2 linked regions of the Rubrivivax gelatinosus IL144 genome follow. The protein of the gene in region 1 interacts with the protein of each later gene in a pairwise test. Links are inferred from orthologs where the notes say so. Each region holds a gene or a part of one and is shown in the gene's direction. Other genes may lie near its edges.

Evidence for each region.
Region 2: the proteins of RGE_RS13330 (region 1) and rlmB interact in binary tests that used the Escherichia coli proteins (3 or more experiments, as listed by UniProt). The link is inferred for Rubrivivax gelatinosus IL144 from one-to-one orthologs.

The regions. Positions count from the first base shown.
Region 1 is NC_017075.1:2,899,977-2,907,786, forward strand. The notes cover bases 2,972-5,846. They hold RGE_RS13330 (bifunctional ADP-dependent NAD(P)H-hydrate dehydratase/NAD(P)H-hydrate epimerase), read left to right. Parts: upstream 2,972-3,613; coding sequence 3,614-5,080; downstream 5,081-5,846. Other genes in these bases: RGE_RS13325 (FAD-dependent oxidoreductase), read left to right, coding at 2,972-3,588; rnr (ribonuclease R), read right to left, coding at 5,088-5,846. Outside these bases: rpsB (30S ribosomal protein S2), read right to left, coding at 27-770; RGE_RS13320 (amidase), read left to right, coding at 959-2,332; more of RGE_RS13325, read left to right, coding at 2,335-2,971; more of rnr, read right to left, coding at 5,847-7,349; RGE_RS13345 (phosphoribosyltransferase), read right to left, coding at 7,572-7,810. UniProt on the Escherichia coli protein: Bifunctional enzyme that catalyzes the epimerization of the S- and R-forms of NAD(P)HX and the dehydration of the S-form of NAD(P)HX at the expense of ADP, which is converted to AMP.
Region 2 is NC_017075.1:3,498,596-3,506,518, reverse strand. The notes cover bases 2,981-5,968. They hold rlmB (23S rRNA (guanosine(2251)-2'-O)-methyltransferase RlmB), read left to right. Parts: upstream 2,981-4,071; coding sequence 4,072-4,866; downstream 4,867-5,968. Other genes in these bases: RGE_RS15955 (D-2-hydroxyacid dehydrogenase family protein), read right to left, coding at 5,788-5,968; upp (uracil phosphoribosyltransferase), read left to right, coding at 4,943-5,569; RGE_RS15970 (carboxymuconolactone decarboxylase family protein), read left to right, coding at 3,379-4,035; RGE_RS15975 (DUF1624 domain-containing protein), read left to right, coding at 2,981-3,217. In the rest of the region: RGE_RS16000 (SDR family oxidoreductase), read right to left, coding at 1-418; RGE_RS15995 (SCP2 sterol-binding domain-containing protein), read left to right, coding at 564-860; RGE_RS15990 (MerR family transcriptional regulator), read left to right, coding at 870-1,319; RGE_RS15985 (MbcA/ParS/Xre antitoxin family protein), read left to right, coding at 1,390-1,812; RGE_RS15980 (RES family NAD+ phosphorylase), read left to right, coding at 1,860-2,486; more of RGE_RS15975, read left to right, coding at 2,483-2,980; more of RGE_RS15955, read right to left, coding at 5,969-6,795; RGE_RS15950 (transglycosylase SLT domain-containing protein), read right to left, coding at 6,893-7,923. UniProt on the Escherichia coli protein: Specifically methylates the ribose of guanosine 2251 in 23S rRNA.

The DNA.
Region 1 (7,810 bases):
CGGGGCCGGGTGCGGCCCCGCGCGGATCAGGCCTCTTCGCGGACCTCGACGAACTCGTCGGCGCCGGCGGCGGCTTGCACGACCTCGTTGGTCGCGCTGGCCTTGCCTTCGAGCACCGCGTCGGCGACGGCGCGCGCGTACAGCGCGACAGCCTTGGCCGAGTCGTCGTTGCCGGGGATGACGTAGTCGATGCCCACCGGCGAGTGGTTGGTGTCGACGACGCCGATCACCGGGATGCCGAGCTTCTTGGCTTCGGCGACGGCGATCTTGTGATAGCCGACGTCGATCACGAACATCGCGTCAGGCAGCGCGCTCATGTCCTGGATGCCGCCGATGTCCTTCTCGAGCTTGACCAGCTCGCGATCGAACAGCAGGGCTTCCTTCTTGATCATCTGCTCCATGCCGGCTTCCTTGGTCGCCTGCATGTCCTTGAGCTTCTTCAGCGAGCCCTTGACCGTCTTGAAGTTGGTCAGCATGCCGCCGAGCCAGCGTTGGTCGACGTAGGGCATGCCGCAGCGCTGGGCTTCCATCGCGACCACTTCGCGCGCCTGGCGCTTGGTGCCGATCATCAGGATCGTGCCGCGGCGCGCGCTCAGCTGGCGCACGAACTTCATCGCGTCCTCGAAGAGCGGCTGCGTCTTCTCGAGGTTGATGATGTGGATCTTGTTGCGATGGCCGTAGATGTACGGGGCCATCTTGGGGTTCCAGAAGCGCGTTTGGTGCCCGAAATGGACGCCGGCTTCCAGCATTTCACGCATGGAGACAGTCATGGAGACTCCGAAGGTTGGATCTAGAATCCCGGCGCTTGATCGTTGCCGAAGGTGACCGATTGGCTCGAGTCGTGAAAGCGACTGAAGCCTCTCCCGTCTCCCCGCCAGCGACACCTCAGGTGCCCGGGTTCGCGGATGTGTCCGTCTCGAATCGCAGGGGCATCAGCACCCGCCCCGAGACAAACCCAATGAGTCTACCACGCCGCGGCGCCCCCGATCTGGGCGACGCCCGGAACCGCATCGTGTCCGGCGCTTCCAGCGCCCTCGCGATGCTCGAAGAATCCCTCGCCGCGGCCGACGCGGCGCCCTGCCGCCACGCCTTCGTGCGCCGCTTCGACGCCCAGGCCCGGGCCACGGCCGCGGCGGTCGATGCGCTGCACGCCGCCGGCGCCCCGCTGCCGCCGCTGGCCGGGCTGGCGGTCTCGATCAAGGACCTGTTCGACGTCGCCGGGCAGCCGACGACCGGCGCCTCGGCGGCGCTGGCCGACGCGCCGCCGGCCGCCGCCGACTGCCCGGCCGTCGCCCGGCTGCGCTCTGCCGGCGCGGCGCTGGTCGGCCATACCAATCTGTCCGAGTTCGCCTTTTCCGGCCTCGGCCTCAACCCGCACCACGGCACGCCGGCCAACCCGGTGAGCGCGGCGCTGGACGCGACGCCGCGTGTGCCCGGCGGCTCGACCTCGGGCGGCGCGGTCAGCATCGCCACCGGCGCGGCCTGGGCGGCGCTGGGTTCGGACACCGGCGGCTCGATCCGCATCCCGGCGGCCTTCCAGGGCCTGGTCGGCTTCAAGAGCACGCAGGCGCTGGTGCCGCTGGACGGCAGCATCCCGCTGTCGAGCTCGCTGGACACGGCCTGCGCGATCACACGCTCGGTGGCCGACGCGGTGCAGCTGCACGGCATCCTCGCGGCACGCACACCGCGGCCGGCCGCGCGTCCTCTCGACGGGCTGCGTTTCGCCGTGCCGCGCACGCTGATGCTCGACGGCCTGGACGACAGCGTCGCGGCGGCCTTCGACGCCGCGCTGGCGACGCTGTCGGCCGGCGGCGCACGCATCGTCGAGATCGTGCTGCCCGAACTGGGCGAGCTGGCGTCGATCAACGCCGCCGGCGGTTTCCCGGCCGCCGAGTCCTGGACCTGGCATCGCCACCGCCTGGCCGAGCGCGGCGATCGTTACGACCCGCGTGTCGCCAGCCGCATCCGTCGCGGCGAAACGATGTCGGCCGCCGACTACCTGGACCTGCAGCGCACGCGCCGCGACTGGATCCGCCGGGTGCAGACGGCGCTCGCCGGCTTCGACGCCGCGCTGTCGCCGACGGTGCCGATCGTCGCGCCGCCGCTGGCGCCGCTGGAGGCCGACGACAAGCTCTTCTTCGCCACCAATGCGCTGGTGCTGCGCAATCCGGCGGCGGTGAACTTCCTCGACGGCTGCGCGCTGTCGCTGCCCTGCCAGACCGCCGGCGTGCTGCCGGTCGGGCTGATGCTCTGGGCACCGGCTTTCGCCGACGACACGGTGCTCGGCGCCGCGCTGCAGGTCGAGAGCGCGCTCGCCGCGCGGGAGGCTTGACGATGCGAGTCGCCGTCATCGGGGCCGGCATCGTCGGCGTCACCACCGCGTTCGAACTCGCCGCCGACGGGCACGAGGTCGTGGTCTACGAACGCCGCGGCAGCGTCGCCGCGGAAACCAGCTTCGCCAACGCCGGCGTGCTGGCCCCGGGCTACGTGATGCCCTCGGCCGCGCCGGGCATGCCGCTGAAGCTGATGCTGCAGCTCTTCCGCCGCGAAGGCGCGCTGACGCTGGACGGCCTGGGCGTCTGGGGCCAGCTGCCCTGGCTGTGGCGCTGGTGGCGCGCCTGCCGCCCCGGCGTGCACGCGACCAACCGCGCCGCGATGCTGCGCCTGGCGCGACTCAGCCAGGAGCGCCTGGCGACGCTGACGCGCTCGCTGCGCCTGGACTACGAGCACAGCCGCGGCTACACGGTGCTGCTGCGCAGCGAACGCGAACTCAAGCGCGCCCGGCCAGGCCTGAAGCTGCTCGCCGAACTCGGCGTGCCCTTCGAGTTGCTCGACGCCGAACGTGCCCGCCAGGTCGAGCCGGGACTGAACCCCGAGACGGCGCTGCGCGCGGCCGTGCACCTGCCGCAGGACGGCGTCGGCAACTGCCGCCAGTTCGCGCAGCAGCTGAAGACCGAGGCCGCGCAGCGCGGCGCCGACTTCCGCTTCGGTGTCGAGGTCGAGCGCATCGGCGCCGGCGGCAGCCCGACGGTGCTCGCCTGCGGCCGCGAGGAGCGTTTCGACGCCGTCGTGCTGTGCAGCGGCGCGGCCTCGGTCCCGCTGCTGCACTCGCTGCGGCTGAAGCTGCCGCTGGCGCCGGTCTGGGGCTACGCGGTGACCGCACCGCTGCGCCAGCTCGAGGCCTATCCCGACCTCGGCCCGCGCTCGGCGATCTTCGACGAACGCTTCCGCGTCACCGTCAGCCGCCTCGGCCAGCGCGTGCGTGTGGCCGGCAGCAGCGAGATCGGCGGCCGCGCCGACCGCTACGACGAACGCGCGCTGCGCACGCTGTACCGCGTGCTCGAGGACTGGTTCCCCGGCGCCTTCGTCGCGACCCAGGCGCAGCGCTGGAAGGGCGCGCGCCCCAGCCTGCCCGATGGCCCACCGGTGCTGGGCACCAGCGGCCTGCCCGGTGTCTGGCTGAACCTGGGCCACGGCGCCAGCGGCTGGGCGCTGGCCTGCGGCTCGGCGCGTGTGCTGGCCGAACAGGTGGCCGGGCGCGCCGCGCCGCTGGACATGACGGCGCTCGGCCTGGAACGCCTGCGCTGAACCAGGGCAGGACGAGAATGGCGGCATGAGCCCCGCCCTCGTCGCCCCCAAAACCGGCTGGCCGCTGCACGACGCGGCCGCCTCCCGCGCCGCCGAGGCGGTGGCGCTGGCCGCCACGCCGCCGCACGCGCTGATGCGCCGCGCCGGGCTCGGTGTCGCCCGCCTGGCGCTGGCGCTGGCACCGCACGCGCGCAGCGTCGCCGTGCTCGCCGGCCCGGGCAACAACGGCGGCGACGGCCTCGTCGCCGCACGCCATCTGCACGCCGCGGGCAAGGCCGTGCGCGTCGTGCTGACCGGCGACGTCGGCCGGCTGCCGGCGGACGCTGCCGACGCGCTGGCGGCGGCACAGGCCGCCGGCGTGCCGATCGCCGAAGCGCTGGACGAAGACCCGGCCGAGCTGATCATCGACGCCCTGCTCGGCCTGGGCACGCGCCGCGCGCCCGAAGGCCGCATCGCCACCGCCATCGCCTGGGCCGCGTCGCGCGGCGCGCCGGTGCTGGCGGTGGACCTGCCCTCCGGCCTTCATCCGGACACCGGCCAGCCGCTGGGCGAGGCCTGCATTCGGGCCGACGCGACGCTGGCGCTGCTGACGCTCAAGCCCGGGCTCTTCACCGGCGAGGGACGCGACCACGCCGGCCAGGTCTGGTTCGACGAGCTCGGCGTCGCGGCCGGCGGCGAGACCGCCCGCCTGGCCGCCGCGCCGGCACGGGCCGTGCGCCGGCACGCCCAGCACAAAGGCAGTTTCGGCGACGTGGCCGTCGTCGGCGGCGCGCCCGGCATGGCCGGCGCCGCCTGGCTGGCGGCGCGCGCGGCGCTGGCCGCCGGCGCCGGCCGCGTCTACTGCAGCCTGCTCGACGCCGAGGCGCCGCTGCTGGACCCGACCCGGCCCGAGCTGATGGGCCGCCCCGCCTGGTGGCGTTCGCCGCCGGCGACGCTGGCCGCAGCGACCGTCGTCGCCGGCTGCGGCGGCGGCCAGGCGGTGCGCGAGGCCATGCCGGCTCTGCTGGCGCATGCCGGCCGGCTGGTGCTGGACGCCGACGCGCTCAACGTGCTGGCCGCCGACCTCTCGCTGCAGCGGCTGCTGACGCGCCGCGCGCAACCGACCGTGCTGACGCCGCATCCGCTGGAGGCCGCACGCCTGCTCGGCACGACGGCCGCCGCGGTCCAGGCCGATCGCCTGGCCGCGGCGCAGCGCCTGGCCGAGCGCCTGGGCTGCGTCGTCGTGCTGAAGGGGTCGGGCAGCGTCGTCGCGGCACCGGGCGCCCTGCCCTCGCTGAACCCGACCGGCAACGCGCTGCTGGCCACCGCCGGCACCGGCGACGTGCTGGCCGGCTGGCTGGGCGGCGCATGGGCGGCCGGTGGCGAAGCCTTCGCCACCGCGGTCGCCGCGGTCTGGCAGCACGGCCACGCCGCCGACCGCGCGCTGGCCGCCGGCGCCGGCCGGCCGCTGCGCGCAGCCGACCTCGTCGACGCGCTGCACGCGAGCGCCTGAACGCGCCTCAGCGGCGCGTGCGCACCTTGCCGGCCGTCTTGCGGGCGCTGCTCTTGCGCGGCGCGGTGGCGACCTTGCGGGCCTTCGAAGCCGCTTTCGCGGAGCGGTCGGCGGCCCGCAGCGCAGCCAGTTCCTCGCTCGCCGAACCCGGCTTTTCGGCACGCTCCGGCGTCCCGCGGCCGCGCGCCAGCAGGCGCTCGGAATCGCCCTCGCGCACCATGCGGAAGTCGATGCGGCGGCCGTCCAGGTCGACGCGGCTGACCTGCACCTGCACCCGCGTGCCGATGACGTAGCGCACGCCGGTGCGCTCGCCCCGCAGTTCCTGGCGCAGTTCGTCGTGGCGGAAGTACTCGCCGCCGAGTTCGGTGATGTGCACCAGGCCCTCGACGTAGAGCGCGTCGAGCGTGACGAACAGGCCGAACGGCGTCACCGCGCTCACCGTGCCGGCGTACTCCTCGCCCAGGTGCTCGCGCATGTAGCGGCACTTGAGCCAGGCCTCGACGTCGCGCGAGGCCTCGTCGGCGCGGCGCTCGTTGGCGCTGCAGTGCGCGCCGGCGGCTTCCCAGGCCTCCATCTCCTGCGACATCGGCTTCGCCGGCTTGGCCGGCTTGCCGCCCTTGGCACCGCGGCGCACCTCGGGCACGCGCGTCTTCGGGCTGGGCACGAGGTGGTAGCGACGGGTGCCGAGCAGGGCCTTGATGACGCGGTGCACCAGCAGGTCCGGGTAGCGCCGGATCGGGCTCGTGAAGTGCGTGTAGGCGCCGTAGGCCAGGCCGAAGTGGCCGGCGTTGCTGGCGGTGTAGATCGCCTGCTGCATCGAGCGCAGCAGCATGGTCTGGATCTGCTGCGCGTCGGGGCGGCCCTGCACGGCCTGCGAGATGGCCTGCATCTCGGCCGGCGTCGGCTCCTCGCTCAGGTGCAGGCCGAGGCCCAGCGCCTTCAGATAGGCCTGCAGCGCGGCACGCTTCTCGGGCGTCGGACCTTCGTGCACGCGGTACAGCGAGGGGTGCTCGCCGTGGGCGATGAAGTCGGCTGCGCAGACGTTGGCCGCGAGCATCGCCTCCTCGATCAGCCGGTGGGCGTCGTTGCGCACGCGCGGCACGATCTTCTCGATGCGGCCGTTGTCGTCGCAGACGATCTGCGTTTCGACGGTGTCGAAGTCGACCGCGCCGCGCAGCGCACGCTGCTTGAGCAGCGCGCGGAAGACCTCGTGCAGGTGCACGAGCTGCGGCACCAGGTCGGCACGGCGCTGGGCTTCGGGGCCGCGCGTGTTCTGCAGCACCGCGGCGACCTCGGTGTAGGTTAGCCGCGCGTGCGAGCAGATCACCGCCGGGTAGAACTGGTAGGCGTCGAGCGTGCCTTCGGTCGACACGAGCATGTCGCAGACCATCGCCAGCCGGTCCTGCTCGGGGTTCAGCGAGCACAGGCCGTTGGACAGCTTCTCCGGCAGCATCGGGATCACGCGGCGCGGGAAGTAGACCGACGTCGCACGTTCGTAGGCGTCCTCGTCCAGCGGCTCGCCGGGTTTGACGTAGTGGCTGACGTCGGCGATGGCGACGATCAGCCGCCAGCCTTCGAACAGCGTCTTGCCGCGACCGCGGCGGAAGGGCTCGCAATAGACCGCGTCGTCGAAGTCGCGTGCGTCCTCGCCGTCGATCGTCACCAGCGGCACGTCGGTGAGGTCGACACGGTGCTTGCGGTCGGCGGCGCGCAGCTTCTCGGGCAGCGCCGCGGCCTGGGCCAGCGTCTCGGGCGTGAAGCGGTGCGGCACCTCGTACTTGCGCACCGCGATCTCGATCTCCATGCCGGGGTCGTCGATCTCGCCGAGCACCTCGGCGACACGGCCCACGGGGCGCGAGTGCAGCGACGGCGGTTCGGTCAGTTCGACCGAAACGACCTGCCCCACCGCGGCGCTGGCGGTGGCGTTCTTCGGAATCAGGATGTCCTGGCCGTAGCGGCGGTCTTCGGGCGCGACGATCCAGTGGCCGCCTTCGTGCAGCAGCCGGCCGATGATCGGCGACTTGCGGCGTTCCAGAATGTCGAGCACACGCCCTTCGGGCCGGCCCTTGCGATCGAAACGCACGATGCGCACGCGCACGCGGTCGCGGTGGAGTACCGAGCGCATCTCCTGCGGCGCGAGGTAGATCCAGGTGTCGCCCTCGTCGGGCACGACGAAACCGTGGCCGTCACGATGGCCTTCGACACGGCCCTCAACCTCGCCCAACAGGCCGGTTGAAGAATTTTTTGCGGAGGGGCTTGCAGAGTCCATATTCCGATGCTATAGTTCTTTCTTCCCTGAGACGCCCAGATGGCGGAATTGGTAGACGCACTAGTTTCAGGTACTAGCGCTTAACGGCGTGGAGGTTCGAGTCCTCTTCTGGGCACCAAACAACGACGGGGTTTCGGAAATTATCTTCCGAAACCCCGTTGGCTTTTCCGGCGAACGGAAAATAAAAAAGGCCAGCTTCGTGCTGGCCTTTTTGCTGGGCGGTCAAACCGCGAACTTGCGGGCGAGACCGTCGGGACGAAGGTTGTCGTATTCCTCGAAGGGCTGGTGGATCCACGGGCTCGTGTCGAGCATCTCGCAGTAGTAGTCGGGCACGTAGCTCGACACGCCCTTCACCCACAGCACCGCGGCGCGCAGCTCGGAGATCGACGGCATGCCACGCAGGCGGTCGACCACCGCGCGCAGCGTCACGCCGGTGTCGGCCAGGTCGTCGACGAGCAGCA
Region 2 (7,923 bases), 600 kb from region 1 along the record:
TCTGCAGGAAGACCTCGCGCATCATCAGGAAGCCGCCGGTCAGGTTGTTGGCGACGACGGCATCGAAGCCCTTCTTCGAGATCGCCATCAGCGGCGCCGGGAACTGGCCGCCGGCGTTGTTGACGAGGCCGGCGATGGCGCCGTGTTCGGCGACGACGCGGGCGACGGCGGCCTTCACCGCGTCTTCGTCGCGGATGTCGAGCACCACGGTTTCGCAGCGTCCGCCGTCCTCGGCGATCTCGGCGGCCACACGTGCCAGATTGTCGGCCTGGCGGCCGCTGATGACGACCGTCGCGCCCAGCGCCGCCAGCTCGTGCGCGACGCAGCGGCCGATGCCGCTGCCGCCGCCGGTGACCCAGTGCAGCTGCCCGGCGAACAGGCCGGGACGGAACACGCTGCGGTAGCCGGACTCGTTCATCGCGCCTCGCCTTCGGGTGGATGCGGCGGCATTAGGCGCGGTGGGTGACGTTAACGTCAACAGGGTGACGGGTTGGTAATTTCCATGATCTCAGCGGCATGTGCGCTGGCTACGATGCGCCGCAGCACACAGGAGCCCCGATCCGATGGACCTTCAAGCCTGCACCGAAGAACTGCGCCGCAAGGTCGGCGAGGCCAGCGGCCTGAACGCGACGCTGAAGTTCGACTGCGGCGCCGACGGCGTCGTCGTCATCGACGGCCGCGCCGTGCCCAACACCGTCGACAACGTCGACCGCGACACCGACTGCACCGTCGGCATCACGCACGACAACCTGGTCGCGATGATCAAGGGCGAACTGCAGCCGGCGACCGCGTTCATGACCGGCAAGATCAAGGTCAGCGGCGACATGAGCGTCGCGCTGAAGCTTCAGCGCATCGTCTAGCATCCGCCGATGCTCGACACCCCGGATCGACCCGATGACGCCGCCGCCCAGGCGGTGGTGGCGTCGCACCGGGATCCGGACACCGGCGAGCTGTTCGGCATCACCGAGCTGTGCCGCGAGTTCGGCATCACGCTGCGCACGATCCGCTTCTACGAGGACAAGGGCCTGCTGGCGCCGCGCCGCGTCAACGGCGCCCGCGTCTACACCCGGCGCGACCGCGCGCGGCTGGCGCTGATCCTGCGCAGCAAGGCCATCGGCGCCTCGCTGGCCGAGATCAAGCACTACCTGGACCTCTACGGCGACAACGGCGAGGGCCGCACGCAGCAGCTGGCCTACGTCGTCGAACGCACCGACCTGGCGATCCGCGAGCTGGAAGCCAAACGCGCCGGCCTGGATGCGACGCTGGCCGAGCTGCGGCTGATCAACGAGACCGCGCGCCGGCAGCTCGACGGCGGCTGAACGCCGGCCGCGTGCTGGCGCGGTGTCCATTTTTGGACTACGATGAGGTCGTGGTCTGAGATTGGATGTCATGCGCCTCGTTGCCACCGAAACCGCTCCCGCTTTTGCCGACGTCTCCGACGAACGCATGGCCGCGGCCGGCCTGCGGGCGTTTGCCCGCATCGCCGAGGCCTGGGGGCTGAGCGTCGACGAGCAGCTCGTGCTGCTGGGCCAGCCGGCGCGCTCCACCTTCTTCGCCTGGCGCCAGCACCCCGAGAAGGCGCGGCTGTCGCGCGACACGCTGGAGCGGCTGTCCAACCTGCTCGGCATCTACAAGTCGCTGCAGATCCTGCTGCCCGAGCCGGCCGCGGCCGACGCCTGGGTTCGCCGGCCCAACAGCGCCGAGGCCTTCGGCGGCCGCAGCGCGCTGCAGCGCATGCTGGCCGGCAACGTCGGCGACCTCAACTTCGTGCGCCGCTACCTCGACGGCGTGCGCGGCGGCGGCTGGTCCTGAACACACCCGACGTCCGCCGCGTCCGCTGGACGCAGGCCTGTCGCATCGTGCCGACGCGTTATCCGTCGGTGACGCTGTTCGACCGCGTCGCCGACGCCGAGGACTTCGACGCGCTGTACGCGCTGGAGGCGCTGACCAACGAACGCCTGCGCGAGGAACTGGGCCACGTCGAACGCGTGCCGCGCGCCGAGCGTGTCTTCGGTCCGGGCAGCGGGCCGGTGATGGCCGCCTTCACCCACGTCAACCCGGACGGCAGCCGCTTCTCCGACGGCCGCTGGGGCGTGTTCTACGCCGCGCGCGAACGCGAGACCGCGATCGCCGAGACGCGTTACCACCACGCCCGTTTCCTCGCCGCGACGCGCCAGCCGGCGATGCATTTGCCGATGCGGCTGTACCACGTGCCGATCGACGCCCGGCTGCACGACCTGCGCCCGCCCGGCGCCGTCGACGACGCGGTCTACGCCGCCAGCGACTACGGCGCCTCGCGCGCGCTGGCCGCCGCGCTGCGCGCCGCCGGCTCGCACGGCGTCGTCTACCGCAGCGTGCGCCACGCCGGCGGCGAGTGCGTCGGCCTGTTCCGCCCGCGCGGTGCCGGGCCCTGCCTGCACGCCGCGCACCTGCTGTACGCCTGGGACGGGCAGGGCTTCGCCGACGTTTACGAGAAGACGGCATGAGCCGGGGTGCTGAACGCTTCGACCGCCTGGACGCGCTGCGCGGCCTGGCCATCGTCTGGATGGCGGCCTACCACTTCTCGTTCGACCTGAACCACTTCCGGCTGCTCGACCCGCGCCAGGACTTCTACGGCGATGCGTTCTGGACGCTGCAGCGCACGGCGATCGTCAGCCTGTTCCTGTTCTGCGCCGGGCTCGGCCAGGCCGCGGCACTCGACGCCGGCCAGGGCTGGCCGCGTTTCTGGCGCCGCTGGGCGCAGGTGGCGGGCTGCGCGCTGCTGGTCAGCGCCGGCTCGGCGACGATGTTCCCGCACAGCTGGATCAGCTTCGGCGTGCTGCACGGCATCGCGCTGATGCTGATCCTCTCCCGGCTGGCCGCACCGCTCGGGCGCTGGTTGTGGCCGCTGGGTGCCGTGGCCATCGTGCTGCCTTTCGTCTGGCAGCACGCGTTCTTCGACACGCGCTGGACGAACTGGGTCGGCCTGGTGACGCACAAGCCGGTCACCGAGGACTACGTGCCGCTGCTGCCCTGGTGGGGCGTGATGCTCTGGGGGCTGGCGGCGGGGCAGTGGGCGCTCGCCCGCCGCCGCGGCTGGCTGACCGGCGCACTGCCGCGCGTGCTGGCACCGCTGGCGCTGCTGGGGCGCTGGTCGCTGTCGTTCTACATGGTCCACCAGCCGGTGTTCATCGGCGCGCTGACGGCGCTGCTGTCGCTGGGGCTGATCGGGCGCTGAGCGTCCCGCTGCGCAGCGGTTTGCGCAGCGCGAAGCGTGTTGCGCGCTTTGCAGCGAAAAACGCAGGATTTCGTCGCCGAAGACGATGTTCTTGCGTGGCACGAGCTTTGCGCTTGGGGTGCGCCGACTGTTCGGCTGTCTGAGGACCTGGAGTCACCCCCATGAAGAAGAACACCACCCAGCTCGCCGCCATCGCCGGCGCCGCTCTTGTCGCCGGCACGGCGCTGTCCTTCGCCGTGCCGGCCGTGGCCGCCGAACGCATGCCGCCGGTGAAGGTGGAGGACTACAACGACGCCCAGCGTGCCGCCGCCGAGGAGTTCCTCGCGACGCGCAAGTACCCGGTCTTCGGCCCGTTCTCGGTGCTGATCCGCAGCCCGAAGCTGATGACCAACGCCCACACGATGGGCAGCTACCTGCGTTACAACGCCTCGATCGGCATGCCGCTGTCGGAGATGGTGATCCTGATGGTCGCGCGCTCGTGGAGCCAGGACTACGAGTGGACCTACCACGTGACGATCGCCGCCAAGCAGGGCATCAAGCCCGAGGTCATCGACGCGATTGCCGAAGGCCGCCGCCCGACCGAGCTGACGCCTGACCAGGCCATCATCTACGACTTCACCGACGAGCTGCTGCGCAACCGCCGCGTCTCCGACAAGACCTACGAAGCGACGCTCAAGCGCTTCGGCGAGCAGGGTGTGCTCGACACCGCCGGCGTCGTCGGCTACTACACCTTCCTGGCCGGCATCATGAACACCGTACGCACGGCGCCGGTGCCGGGCGTGAAGACGCTGACACGTTTCCCCGACGCGTCGAACTGAGGCCGATGGGGGTTCGCCGGCGGGCGAGCGGCTACGATGCGCGCCTTCGTCCCGCCGTCCCTTCGGCGGGCGCTTTCCCAGGTGAACCCCGTGAGCAACAAGGTCCTGTTCGGCTTCCACGCCGTGACGGTGCGGCTGAAGACCGCGCCGCAGTCGGTCAAGGAAATCCACGTCGATGCGACGCGCCGCGACGCGCGCATGCGCCAGTTCGTCGAACGGGCCGAAGCCGCCGGTGCCAAGCTGGTCGACAGCGACGGCGAGCGCCTGACCCAGCTCGCCGGCAGCGGCCGCCACCAGGGCGTCGTGGCGCGCGTGACGCCGCTGGCGCCGACCCACTCGCTGGACGACGCGCTCGACGCCGCCGCCGGCGCGCCGCTGGTGCTGGTGCTCGACGGCGTCACCGACCCGCACAACCTGGGCGCCTGCCTGCGCGTGGCCGACGGTGCCGGCGCCTGCGCCGTCGTCGCGCCCAAGGACCACGCGGTGGGCCTGAACGCGACGGTGGCCAAGGTCGCCAGCGGCGCCGCCGAGACCGTGCCCTACCTGATGGTGACCAACCTCGCGCGCTCGCTGGGCGAGATGAAGGAGCGCGACCTGCGCATCATCGGCACCTCCGACGACGCGACGAAGACGATCTACGACGTCGACCTCGCCGGCCCGGTGGCGCTGGTGCTGGGCGCCGAGGGCCACGGCATGCGCCAGCTGACGCGCAAGACCTGCGACGAGTTGGTGAGCATCCCGATGCAGGGTGCGGTCGAGAGCCTGAACGTCTCGGTCGCCGCCGGCATCTGCCTGTACGAGGCGCTGCGCCAGCGCACCAGCACCCGCTGAGCACCTGCACCTGCCGCAAGCTCGCGGCGGCGGCCACTGGCTACACTGGCAGGATCACCGAATTCCGAGTTTCAACATGCCTGTCATCGAAGTCCGTCATCCGCTGGTGCGCCACAAGGTCGGCCTGCTGCGCGAGAAAGACATCTCGACGAAGAAGTTCCGCGAGCTGACCAACGAGATCGCGCGCCTGCTGGCCTATGAGGCGACGGCCGACTTCCCGCTGGAGCCGATCCAGATCGACTGCTGGAGCGGCCCGGCGACGATCGAGCAGATCGCCGGGCGCAAGGTGACGGTGGTGCCGATCCTGCGTGCCGGCATCGGCATGCTCGACGGTGTGCTCGACATGGTGCCCAACGCCAAGGTCAGCGTCGTCGGCCTGTCGCGCAACCACGAGACGCTGCAGCCCGAGCACTACTTCGAGCGTTTCGTCGGCCACCTTGACGAACGTACCGCGCTGATCGTCGACCCGATGCTGGCCACGGCCGGCTCGATGATCGCCACCGTCGACCTGCTCAAGCGCCGCGGCTGCACCGACATCCGCGCGCTGGTGCTGGTGGCGGCGCCCGAGGGCATCAAGGCGCTGGACACCGCCCACCCCGACGTGCGCTGCTGGACGGCGGCGATCGACAGCCACCTGGACGAGAACGGCTACATCATCCCCGGCCTCGGCGACGCCGGCGACAAGATCTTCGGCACGAAGTGATGGTGCCCCCGGCCGCCTGGCGGCCGCCCCCCCGAGGGGGGCAACCTGACCGGACCGGGAGACCCGGATCCGGTCAGGCGCGTTAACACCGCCGCTCCCCCTGACCGCCTTCGGCGGTCTGTCCCCGAGGGGAAGGCGGGCTCGCTGTTGGCTGCCCCTGACCGCCTTCGGCGGTCTGTCCCCGAGGGGACGAATTCCGAGCCTGCTCGCTGTTCGCGTTAGCGCAGCACCTTCAAGGCGTCCGGGTTGACGATATTCGTCGGGGTGTTGTTGACGAAGTTGATGACGTTGTCGAACGCGGCGCCGAAGTAGATCTCGTAGCTGTCCTGTTCGACGTAGCCGATGTGCGGCGTGCAGACGGCGTTTTCCAGGCGCAGCAGGGGGTGGCCCTGGAGGATGGGTTCGCTCTCGAAGACGTCCACCGCGGCCATGCCGGGGCGGCCCTTGTTGAGCGCGGAGACCAGCGCGTTCTCCTCGACGATCTCGGCGCGCGAGGTGTTGACGAACAGCGCCGTCGGCTTCATGCGCGCCAGGTCGTCGAGCTTGACCATGCCGCGGGTCGTCTCGCCCAGCCGCAGGTGCATGCTGAGCACGTCGCATTCCTCGAAGAAGGCCTCGCGGCTCTCGGCGGCGACGTAGCCGTCGGCGACGGCGTGCTCGCGCGACTCCTCGCTGCCCCAGACCAGCACCTTCATGCCGAAGGCGCGGCCGTAGCCGGCGACCATGCGGCCGATGCGACCGTAGCCCCAGACGCCCAGCGTCTTGCCGTGCAGCACCATGCCCAGGCCGAAGTTGGGCGGCATCGAGGCCGACTTCAGCCCCGCCTGCTGCCAGGCGCCGTGCTTGAGGTTGCCGATGTACTGCGGCAGGCGGCGCATCGAGGCCATGATCAGCGCCCAGGTCAGCTCGGCCGGCGCCACCGGCGAGCCCACGCCTTCGGCCACCGCGATGCCCAGCCGCGTGCAGGCCTCGACGTCGATGTGCGGGCCCACGCGCCCGGTCTGCGAGATCAGCTTCAGCCGCGGCAGCTTCTCCAGCAGCGCGCGCGGGAAGTGCGTGCGCTCGCGGATCAGCACCAGCACGTCGGCGTCGCGCAGCCGCACCGAGAGCTGGCCGGTGCCCTTGACCGTGTTGGTGAACACCTTCGCGTTGAGCGGCTCGAGCCGCGTCGCGCACCTGAGCTTGCGGACCGCGTCCTGATAGTCGTCGAGGATGATGATGTTCATGGGCATTGGCCGCATTGTCGCGGCGGACGGCACGCGGCGTGGCGATCCCTGCGGCGCGAGGGCTCGCCCGACCTGGGGAGGCCGGGCGGGCGGGAGCTCAGCGGACCGTCTTCTTCGAGCTCTTGGCCGTGGCCTGGGCCTTCGGCGCGCTGGCCTTGCCCTTGGCGCTCACCGTCTTGCCCTTGGCCGGTGCCGCAGCCTTGGCCGCGGGCCGCTTGGACGGCGCCGGCTTGGCGCTGCGCGACGACGGCGACGCCGCAGCGACCATCACGACGACCTTCTGCCCCGGCTTGAAGCTCGCGCGCGGGCCGACGTCGTTCCACTGCGCGACCTGGGCCGCGCTGACCTTGTAGCGCTTGGCCACCGAGGCGACGGTGTCGCCGCGGCCGGCCTTCAGCGTCAGCTTGCGCATCGGCTTGGCTTCGGGGGCCAGCACCATCATCGCGTTCTCGGCGACGTGTTCGTCGACGTCGCGCGTGGCGTGCGCGGCGCGCAGCACCAGCAGCGTCGAGCCGACCTTGACCAGCATGCGCGGCGGGATGCGGTTGACTTCGCGCAGCTGCGCCTCGGGCATGCCGACCTGCTTGGCGGCCTCGGCGGGCTTGAGCGTGCGCGGCGCGACCCAGGCCGTCCACGAGGCCAGCGGGCCGCGGTGCTCCTTCAGGCGCTGCACGAACTCGTTGGCGTTGTCGTAGGGCAGCAGCACACGCGGCGTCGCCGCAGCCAGGATCACCGGCTTGTTCATCTGCGGGTTCAGCGCCTGGAACTCCTCCAGGCTCAGTCCCGCCAGGCGCGCGGCGAGCGCGACGTCGATGTCGCGGTCGCGGTCGATCGGCACGCTGAGGAAGAACGGGTGGTTCTGCAGCGCCGGCAGCGAGATCGAGAACGCTTCCGGATGCGTGATCAGGTTCTTGACCGCCTGGAGCTTGGGCACGTAGTTGCGCGTCTCCACCGGCATGCGCAGCGAGGCGTAGTCGGTCGGCAGCCCGGCCTTCATGTTGCGCGCGATGGCGCGCTGCACGTTGCCCTGGCCCCAGTTGTAGGCCGCCAGCGCCAGGTGCCAGTCGCCGAACTGGCTGTACAGGCGCTGCAGGTAGTCGAGCGCGGCGCGCGTCGAGGCCAGCACGT